DNA from 4 places in the Enterococcus sp. AZ126 genome. Region 3 is predicted to be linked to each of the others. Evidence: riboswitches for the same ligand, from Rfam matches in the RefSeq annotation. Region 3 holds a riboswitch; each other region holds the start of a gene.
The links. Region 3 has a riboswitch for magnesium ahead of IGI43_RS02795 (MgtC/SapB family protein). Riboswitches for the same ligand answer to the same signal wherever they lie in the genome.
Positions count from the first base shown of each region.

Region 1 (2,196 bases), 250 kb from region 3:
AAATCCTTCTGGCGTTAATTCATTGGTATTGTGGCCTCTTGTTATCAATCGAGCATTTAGTTCTAATTCTAATTCACGAATATGAGTACTCAAATAAGGTTGAGAAATACCTAATTCCTCTGAGGTTTTTGTAAAATTTTTGTATTTACATAGTTCTAAAAAATAATCTAGATGTTTTAATTTCATTCGTTCATCTCCTTCACTTGAGTGAAAAAAACTCTAATCATATACAAGATAAAATAATTTTAGTTAAAATAGTTCTTTTTTAGAAAAAATATATAAAAAATTAATAGTATATTATTGAACTTTCAAAACAAGTATAAATTATTATGGATTAATCAGGAAAAGAGCCTCTTTAATTGGTAGCAGACCAATTGAAGAGGCTTCTATCAGGATATTACCTTCTGATAAAAATGACGAACGATCGCTTATATGTTGAGGTTGGCACATAAGCGTTTATTCATATTTATTATAGTCTTGAAGATAAATCTAAGCCATTACGATTTACTTATAGTGCTATTCCTTTTTGTGAATTTCAACTTATTTTCGAAGGAGTTACTTCTGCATCTATCGTTTATTCGGATTCTTTAAGGCTAAGTTTTTTTGTAAAAAGAAGGATGGATTTTCTACAAACGAAGTTTAAATCTTCGTTCGTAAAGTCATCACAAAAAAAGATGAGTCAATAGGCTATCTGTTTATTCTTATACCGTTATTCCTTTTTTTGTCTATCAAAAAAAATAATAATTCATTAAACTGATGATGTAATTCTTCTTGTTAGGTGAGGCTCCTATACAAACATAGGCTACTGCCCAAAAATGTCGAGAGACGCCAATGGGTAGAACAGGAACTGTCGAATTAAGGCTTTTCTTAAGGTAGCTAAAAGCTTAGGCTTTTTACGTTGTATAGTGCCAAAACTCAACGAATGTGAAGACTCATGGCGAAGTGCGCTGAGTTTTCAGTGCGCTCTTTTTGTGTGGAAAGGATGTGGTTATCATATCGGAAGATAGTTCGATAAAGCGAAACTCAACTAAAAGAAAAGAGGATAATCTAGATGCAAAAAGAAATGAAGAACATGATCCATGAAAAAGCGTATCAGAAATTAGCTAATCTATCGATTGATAAAGTACTGGAAAATTTTTCATCCTCGTGGGAAGGTTTAAAAGCTAGAGAAATAAAACGCTCAAAAGAGCAATTTGGTGTAAACAAAATCACTGATGATAAAAAGAAATCATTGGTTTATACGGTGATAAAATCTTATGTCACTCCGTTCACTGTAGTATTGATGATACTTGCAACTATCTCGTTTTTTACTGAATATGTGTACGCGGAACCAAGTGAAAAAGATCTTGTGGGTGTCTTGATCATGTTGATCATGGTTTTATTAAGTGGCACGATGACATTAGTCCAATCAGTAAAATCGAGTAATGCGGTCAGCAAACTGCAAAATATGATTCAGATTACTGCAACTGTTACTAGAGAAAATAAAGAAATGGAAATCCCGATGGACGAAGTTGTTTGTGGTGATTTAGTGAAGCTCTCAGCTGGCGACATGATTCCAGCAGACCTCCGCTTGATCCATGCCAAGGATTTGTTTGTTTCTCAATCTGCAATGACAGGAGAAAGTTTTCCAGTTGAAAAGAAAGTTAAAAATGTCGTGACCACAAGGAACAGTCAAACGGATTTTGAAAACCTACTATTTTTAGGGAGCAATGTTGTGAGTGGTAGCGGGATTGGTGTAGTTGTTCGTGTGGGCGATGATACATTATTTGGAAAAATAGCACAAGATGTAGCAGATGATGATAAAAAAACGAGTTTTGAAATAGGCGTAAATAAAACCACCTGGTTATTGATCCGCTTTATGATGGTCATCACGCCAGCAGTATTTTTGATAAACGGAATAACCAAAGGCAATTGGAGTGAAGCGCTGATGTTTGCAATCGCAACTGCTGTAGGGCTTACTCCAGAAATGCTGCCGATGATCGTTACCACAAATTTAGTCAAAGGCTCTAGAGATATGGCCAAAGAAGGAACGATCATGAAAAACGTCAATGCGATTCAAAATTTTGGCGCTATGGATATTCTGTGTACGGATAAGACGGGCACACTAACGCAAGATAAGGTTATTCTTGAGTACCATTACAACACTTCATGTCAAGAGGATCATGAAATATTGCATTCTGCGTTTTTGAATAGTTT
Region 1 is NZ_JBIOSB010000001.1:820,253-822,448, reverse strand. It holds gene IGI43_RS04055 (LysR family transcriptional regulator) at 1-186, opposite strand, end outside; M-box (ykoK) riboswitch at 764-934, shown strand; gene mgtA (magnesium-translocating P-type ATPase) at 1,052-2,196, shown strand, end outside.
Region 1: another riboswitch for magnesium. It lies ahead of mgtA (magnesium-translocating P-type ATPase); the one in region 3 lies ahead of IGI43_RS02795 (MgtC/SapB family protein).

Region 2 (2,196 bases), 260 kb from region 3:
TTTTTTTAAAATGTTTGCGATTGTCTCAGTCCCATCCATCAAACCTGCCATTAATGCACCCAACGTTCCATGCTGATATAAGACTGCTTCTTCTGTCATTGTTATCCCCTTTCTGTAAAACTGATCTTGTAAAATTGTTTTATAAGCATTTCACTCTTTTTTTAATCGATTGAGATTACAATCATAGTTAAAACTTCTGCATATCTCACAAAATCGACTGGTAAAAGTTCATATCAGAAACACGATGCTTTAATACTTAGTAAATTTATCTCTATTCGCTTCAAAAATGTAACTAGATTGATCATTTATCAACTTTTTTCACCATAATTCCAGCACCTTTTCTGCTTCATTCCACGTTGTGTCACATTCATTTTGAAAACAGATTACATTACGTTTCATCACTCATAAAAATAGAATATTCGTAAAAAATTTAAATAAAAACATTATCTTTTTGATACAGTTTTCAACTCTGTATTATTTTTTATTATAGCACGCCTACTATTTTTTTGTTTACTCATTTGTCTGACACCCATAAGTGAAGATTTAGCTGAAACAATCGTTCCTCTATTCTTTATTTCTATTAACTTTTTTCTTTATATTTAAGAAAGAGTAAAGAATATAGATAGATGTATTTTTTTGGCATATTCACTTTTGTAGCGTGAAACCTCTAGACGATGGGATTTCTAGTTTAAAATAAAAAAAGTCATTATAAAAAAAGCATATTATAAAAAAATTAATATTTATCTCATTGACTTCATTAGAGATATTTACTATATTTAAGACGATCTGAATAACTTGTTAGGTGAGGCTCCTATGGAAACACAGGCTACTGCTCAAAAATGTCGAAAGACAGGAATGGGTAGGACAGGAATTGTCGAATTAAGGCTTTTCACAAAGTAGCTAAAAGCTCTGCTTTTTACGTTTCATAGTGCTAAAACTCAACGATGAGAATGATAAAAGGCTCTTTTTTGTGCTGAAATCAATCCCCTTCGCTGAGTTATTCTAAGCGGAGGTTTTTTGTTTTTGTAAATAATGTTGACAGGATTCTTACTCTTTAAAGGCGGAGAGACAAATCAAAGAAGGACTGTTTTCTTCATTTTATATTATCGATCGTGAAGATTCTTCTTTTATTTTGTGCCTGTTGTTATCCATTATTTTTTAGTCAAAATACCCTTTTTATCCCCCATCTAAATCAATTCCTAATGCCAAGCTTTATTTGATGATCAATTAAAATGATTAGCGAGGAATAAAAATGAAAACAGGAATGAAATTTTTAGTTTGTATACTTCTTTTGGTTCTCTTGATTATTATAGGAGTCGGCAGTTATACAGCAATCAGCTTTCATAATGGGAAAAAAATGGCTCAATCACAGGTAAACAAGAACAAGAATAATGATTTTTCTGGTGATCAGCAGACGAATATGAAAGAAATCACGATTATGATCATAGGTGATGACGGTCGAGAAGATGATGAAGATGGGGGACGCGCTGATACCTTAATGGTCGCCCACTATAACAGTGAAACAAAGCAACCCATATTAATATCAATTATGAGAGATTCTTATGTTTCAATACCGGGACATGGTTTGGAAAAAATCAATGCAGCCTATGCATATGGTGGAGCAGAATTAACGAGAAAAGTGCTTAATGACTCGTTTGGATTACCAATCAATTATTATATTTCAGCTGATTTTAATAATTTCATCCAACTGATCAATGAACTGTATCCAAAAGGCGTTGAAATCGATGCAGAAAAAGAGATCAATTTAGACAATGTCGATATAAAAAAAGGCAAGCAAATCATGGATGGCAACACATTGTTACAATATGCTCGTTTTCGAATGGACGAAGAGGGCGATTTTGGTCGCGTAAGAAGACAGCAACAAGTCATGGATGCTTTGGCTAAACAGTCCAAAGATGCTTTACCTCTAGCACAACTTCCAAAAATTGCTGGTGAAGCTGTTGGCTATTTGGATACAAACATACCTACTAACGTACTTATAGACTTAGCAAAAGATTTTCTTAAAGGGAATGTAAAAAATCTTGAAACATTATCTGTACCAGTTAAAGGGAGCTGGGCATTTAATGACTACACTGATGCCGGAAGTGTATTGGAAGTCGATGAGAAACTAAATGAAGAAGCGATTCATAAATTCTTGAATGATGGAGAAAGTCAATGAAACAAGTAAAGAGATTA
Region 2 is NZ_JBIOSB010000001.1:837,222-839,417, forward strand. It holds gene budA (acetolactate decarboxylase) at 1-99, opposite strand, end outside; M-box (ykoK) riboswitch at 788-957, shown strand; gene IGI43_RS04125 (LCP family protein) at 1,253-2,179, shown strand; gene IGI43_RS04130 (FtsW/RodA/SpoVE family cell cycle protein) at 2,176-2,196, shown strand, end outside.
Region 2: another riboswitch for magnesium. It lies ahead of IGI43_RS04125 (LCP family protein); the one in region 3 lies ahead of IGI43_RS02795 (MgtC/SapB family protein).

Region 3 (2,196 bases):
ACGATCGAAGAAATGGATAGAGGAATATTACTGATTATCCTCTCTCCAGGTTTTTAGTGAGGTTGGAACAGAAGTGTTTAACTCTTATTTCCGAAGTTTTTACTTCTGTTCCCACCGTTTATTCAGATTTTTTAAGGCTAGGACCTAACTCGTAGAGCTATGTCCTAGCCTTTCATTTTTTTTATTTTTATTAAGTATACATGATGAGGATGGACGATTGTAGATTCTATCGCTTATAATAAAGTATCAATTTTTGGAGGACGTAACATGAAAAAAATCGCAATAGCAGTTTTAACTGTATTTACGCTGATTTCTTTAGGAGCTTGCGCACAAAATAAAAAAGATTCGTCAAAAGGAAGTGAAGAAACAGCAATGAGCAGCCAAAAAGATCAAGTGATTGATGAAACGCTGAATACTAAAGACAAAGACGAAACGCAATCAATATTTACCGCAGTTTTAGTTGAAGATGCTACGAAAAATGAAACGGTGGACAAATCGATTCGATTCGTTTTAAAAGACGTCGAAGTGGTTGAAGACCCAGAAAAAATAATTAATATGATGAAAAATGATGGCGTTATTTTAAATGTACCAAAGGAACAATTGGCTGATGGCCTCACAGAAAGTGAGTTTAAAGCTGGGGATACTATTCAATTTACTTTAGCTGGCTTACCTGCGATGACGATGTCGATTCCACCTCAAGTCGCTGGAAATTCAGTCGTGAATGTCGAAAAAAAATAATAAATTTAAAAAATAATCAATGTTGATAAATAGTGCAGCTGCACGTTTGTAACATTGGTTATTTTATTTTTGTTAGAAAAATGAATAAAATGCTATTGACATTTGTTTTAAAACGGTGGTATAGTTTCATCTGTAAGTTAATTAAATAGATTTGTTAGGTGAGGCTCCTATACAAACACAGGCTACTGCCCAAAAACATCGAGAGATGCCAATGGGTAGAACAGGGATTGTCGATTACAAGGCTTTTCATAAGGTAGCTAAAAGCTCTGCTTTTTACGTTGTATAGTGCCAAAACTCAACGACTAGATCATACAGGCTTTTTTTTGTGCGCTTATTTATGACCTTCCGCTGAGTTTTTGGCGGAAGGTTTTTTGCTTTAAATCACTACGACTGTTGGAAAAGCAGAGTAGAGGATGAACGGTACTTGCTAAAAAGCAATATGTCCGCGAAAAACCAATCACCGATAAACGAATCTAGGGAAGGAGCAAACCAATGAATTTTTAATCAATATTATCGCTAGTATATTTGCTGGAATGATCATTGGCGTAGAAAGACAGTGGCGAAAAAAACTAGCTGGAATGAGAACAATGACGTTAGTAACGTTTGGCTCAAGTCAATTCGTTTCATTATCCGGTTTAATTCAAGATGACAGCAGTCCGACGCGAATTGCGGCTCAAGTCGTAAGTGGTATAGGTTTTCTTGCTGGGGGTGTGATTTTACGAGAAGGATTTAGTGTGACTGGGATCAATACTGCAGCAACTTTATGGTGTTCCGCAGCAGTCGGAAGTTTGATTGGCGCGGGATTTGTGATCGAAGGGGTGATCTGTTCTATTGTTTTAATGTTAGTCAATATTTTATTAAGAAACCTATCATTCAAAATGGATGACTTAACTGTTCAAAGACAAGAAGAACAAGCCGATTCGATTCATTACCTATCAGTGATTACTAGTAATACAAGTGAAGTGATGCTTAGAACAGAAATTATTCAGTTATTGGATAATTATTGCCTAACCTTTACAAAATTTTCTTGTACTGATTTGGCTGGTAAAAAAGTAAGGCTATTTTTAGAAATCGAAGCTGCAAGAAATGGGACGCTCGCAGTGAATACAATTATTTCCGAATTATCCCAACTATCAGAAGTCATAGAAATTAATCAAATGAGCAATTAAAAGAACGGAGGAATTATCATGGTAAAACAGTGACTGTCAAAATTATCGATTGGAACAGTGAAGAATATTGGAAAGGAATTTTATTAAGAAATAAGTTCCTCAAAACGAGCGCGGGGAAAGAATGGATCAAAGAATTACCTGTAAATGAAGAGCAGGATATCCATATGGCTGCATTGATTGATGGAAAAGTTGTAGGAACCTTACTTCTTTTTAAAAGCAGCAAGGCAATAGCGCAAATTAAACAAGTGGCGATAGATGATCAGTATCAAGGATTTGGTATCGGAAAACA
Region 3 is NZ_JBIOSB010000001.1:573,009-575,204, reverse strand. It holds gene dnaI (primosomal protein DnaI) at 1-20, shown strand, start outside; gene IGI43_RS02800 (hypothetical protein) at 268-738, shown strand; M-box (ykoK) riboswitch at 882-1,052, shown strand; gene IGI43_RS02795 (MgtC/SapB family protein) at 1,242-1,907, shown strand; gene IGI43_RS02790 (GNAT family N-acetyltransferase) at 1,937-2,196, shown strand, end outside.

Region 4 (2,196 bases), 2.5 Mb from region 3:
TAAAACGTTTGCTTAAAGCATAGCACAAGCCTTGTCCATTCGTATAGAAATACACTAATTTTTTTTGTACTAAAAAAATAACCCATACACTCCTCTAAAAGAGAATAGACAGGTTATTTTATTTATATAATCAAGTTTTAATTGGCTTTCAAAAACGCTTTGATCGCTTCAGCATTTTTTTGTTCATCCAGTTCGATTACGCTTCCTGATTCAGTATAATCATTAAAGTTCCATGAATCTTCGACAGGAACAGATAGTGATTCTAAAGGTTTTACCTTTCCAGTAAGGAAATCCTTCGCTAAATCAATCAATAAACTAGTTGGTACATTTGTATCGATTTTCCCTACCATCTTACCAGCTACTTGAGGTAATTCCCAAATTGGAATCAAATCTTTAGACTGTGCGATTAATGCATCCATCACTTGTTGCTGACGTCTGATACGTCCAAAATCGCCTTCTTCATCCATTCTAAAACGAGCGTATTGCAATAAGCTATTTCCGTGCAATGTTTGTTCTCCTTTAGGAATATCCACACCATCCAAATTAATATCTTTTTCAGAATCGATCTTAACTCCTTTTGGATAAAGTTCATCAATGATATCACTAAACTCTTTAAAATCCATAACAACATAATAATTGATTGGCAAATCAAAGTTCGTTTTCAGCACATCTTTTGTCATTTGCGCGCCACCATATGCGTACGCTGCATTTATTTTATCTTGTCCGCCATCAGGAAATGTTACATAACTGTCTCTCATGATCGATATCAATTTAGGCTGTTTTGATTTTCCATCATAGTGCGCCACCATCAACGTATCTGAACGTCCTTGATCTTCATCATCATCCCTCGAATCATTTCCTATGACCATAACCGTCAGCTCTTTATCACTCGTTTGTTCATCACCAGTAAAATTTTTATTTATTGTAGGAAGTTTTGATTCACTTTTTTCTTTTGCTGCTTGGAATGAGACTGCAGCATAGCAGGCTGCACTTACAATCACAAGAAGAATCGATAGTAAGGTAATCGTCACTATTTTCACAGATTTTTTCATTATTTGTTCCTTTCTAAACTTAAAATTGAATGGCTTGTTTCCAATTAGAGTATCGCTTATGAAACTGGGTAGCTCTTGAGTAAAAAGAAAAAATCCCTCACTAAGAATACTCAGCGAAGGGATTAGATTATAGGGACTAAGCACATGACACTGGTCATGGATTTCCAACGTATCTATATCTTCTCTTCGTTGAGTTTTAGCACTATATAACGTAAAAAGCATTACTTTTAGCTACTTTGAAAAACGCCTTAATTCGACGAAATTTGTCCTACCCATACCTGTCTTTCGACATTTTTGAGCAGTAGCTTGTGTTTATATAGGAGCCTCACCTAACAAGTATTTAATTCAGTATAAACTATAAGCGTATCGTATCACAAAGTCAAATGAAATTTTGGATAAATTAATCAAAGTCGTAACGCTGTTATTAAAAAAATCACTTTGTAGTCGCTCTTACAATGGAAAAAGGCGATAAAGACAACCATTTTCGAATAAAGAATCTTTACATTTTCTTAAAAAATAATGATTTCTCTATAAAAATCAACTTTAGATAGACTTTCCCAGTGATATCTGTTTCAATGTTTAAAAGACAGAATACCTGGAGGGAACAAATGGAACACTTTTTAGAAAAACAACAAGAATTCTTTTTCAACTTTTTAACAGACAGCATCGAAAACTTTTTATTAGATCATTCTGATGAAACATTCTACGCATTTGCTTTAAACTGCAATATTCATGAAGAAGGTGAAATCAATCTTTGCTTTAATACTGTGGAACTTTGGCAAGAAACAACAAGCTATTATACGAATAAAGGCCATAGTAAATCACAATTAGAAGAAATAAAATACAATTCAAGCGATTGGGATGAGACACAACAGTTTGCTTCTCTCCATTTATTTGACGATTGGGTGGAGGACGAACAAGATATAGAAACTGTTCTTGAATGGCTTTGCCAGCAGCTGATTCTCTTCATTGATAGTGAAACATTCAAACGTATCCCAAAAACAGAGGATTTCAAACTATTAGTCTGTGATCAAAACGAAAATCCTTCCGACTCACAAGAACGATTTGAAAAAATTGGAATGTTAGAAATTTTTCAAATAGAATAATGAAAAACATACCCTGTAATCTCAGTATGTTTTGTATA
Region 4 is NZ_JBIOSB010000001.1:3,085,357-3,087,552, reverse strand. It holds gene IGI43_RS14500 (LCP family protein) at 138-1,052, opposite strand; M-box (ykoK) riboswitch at 1,228-1,396, opposite strand; gene IGI43_RS14495 (DUF4303 domain-containing protein) at 1,661-2,158, shown strand.
Region 4: another riboswitch for magnesium. It lies ahead of IGI43_RS14500 (LCP family protein); the one in region 3 lies ahead of IGI43_RS02795 (MgtC/SapB family protein).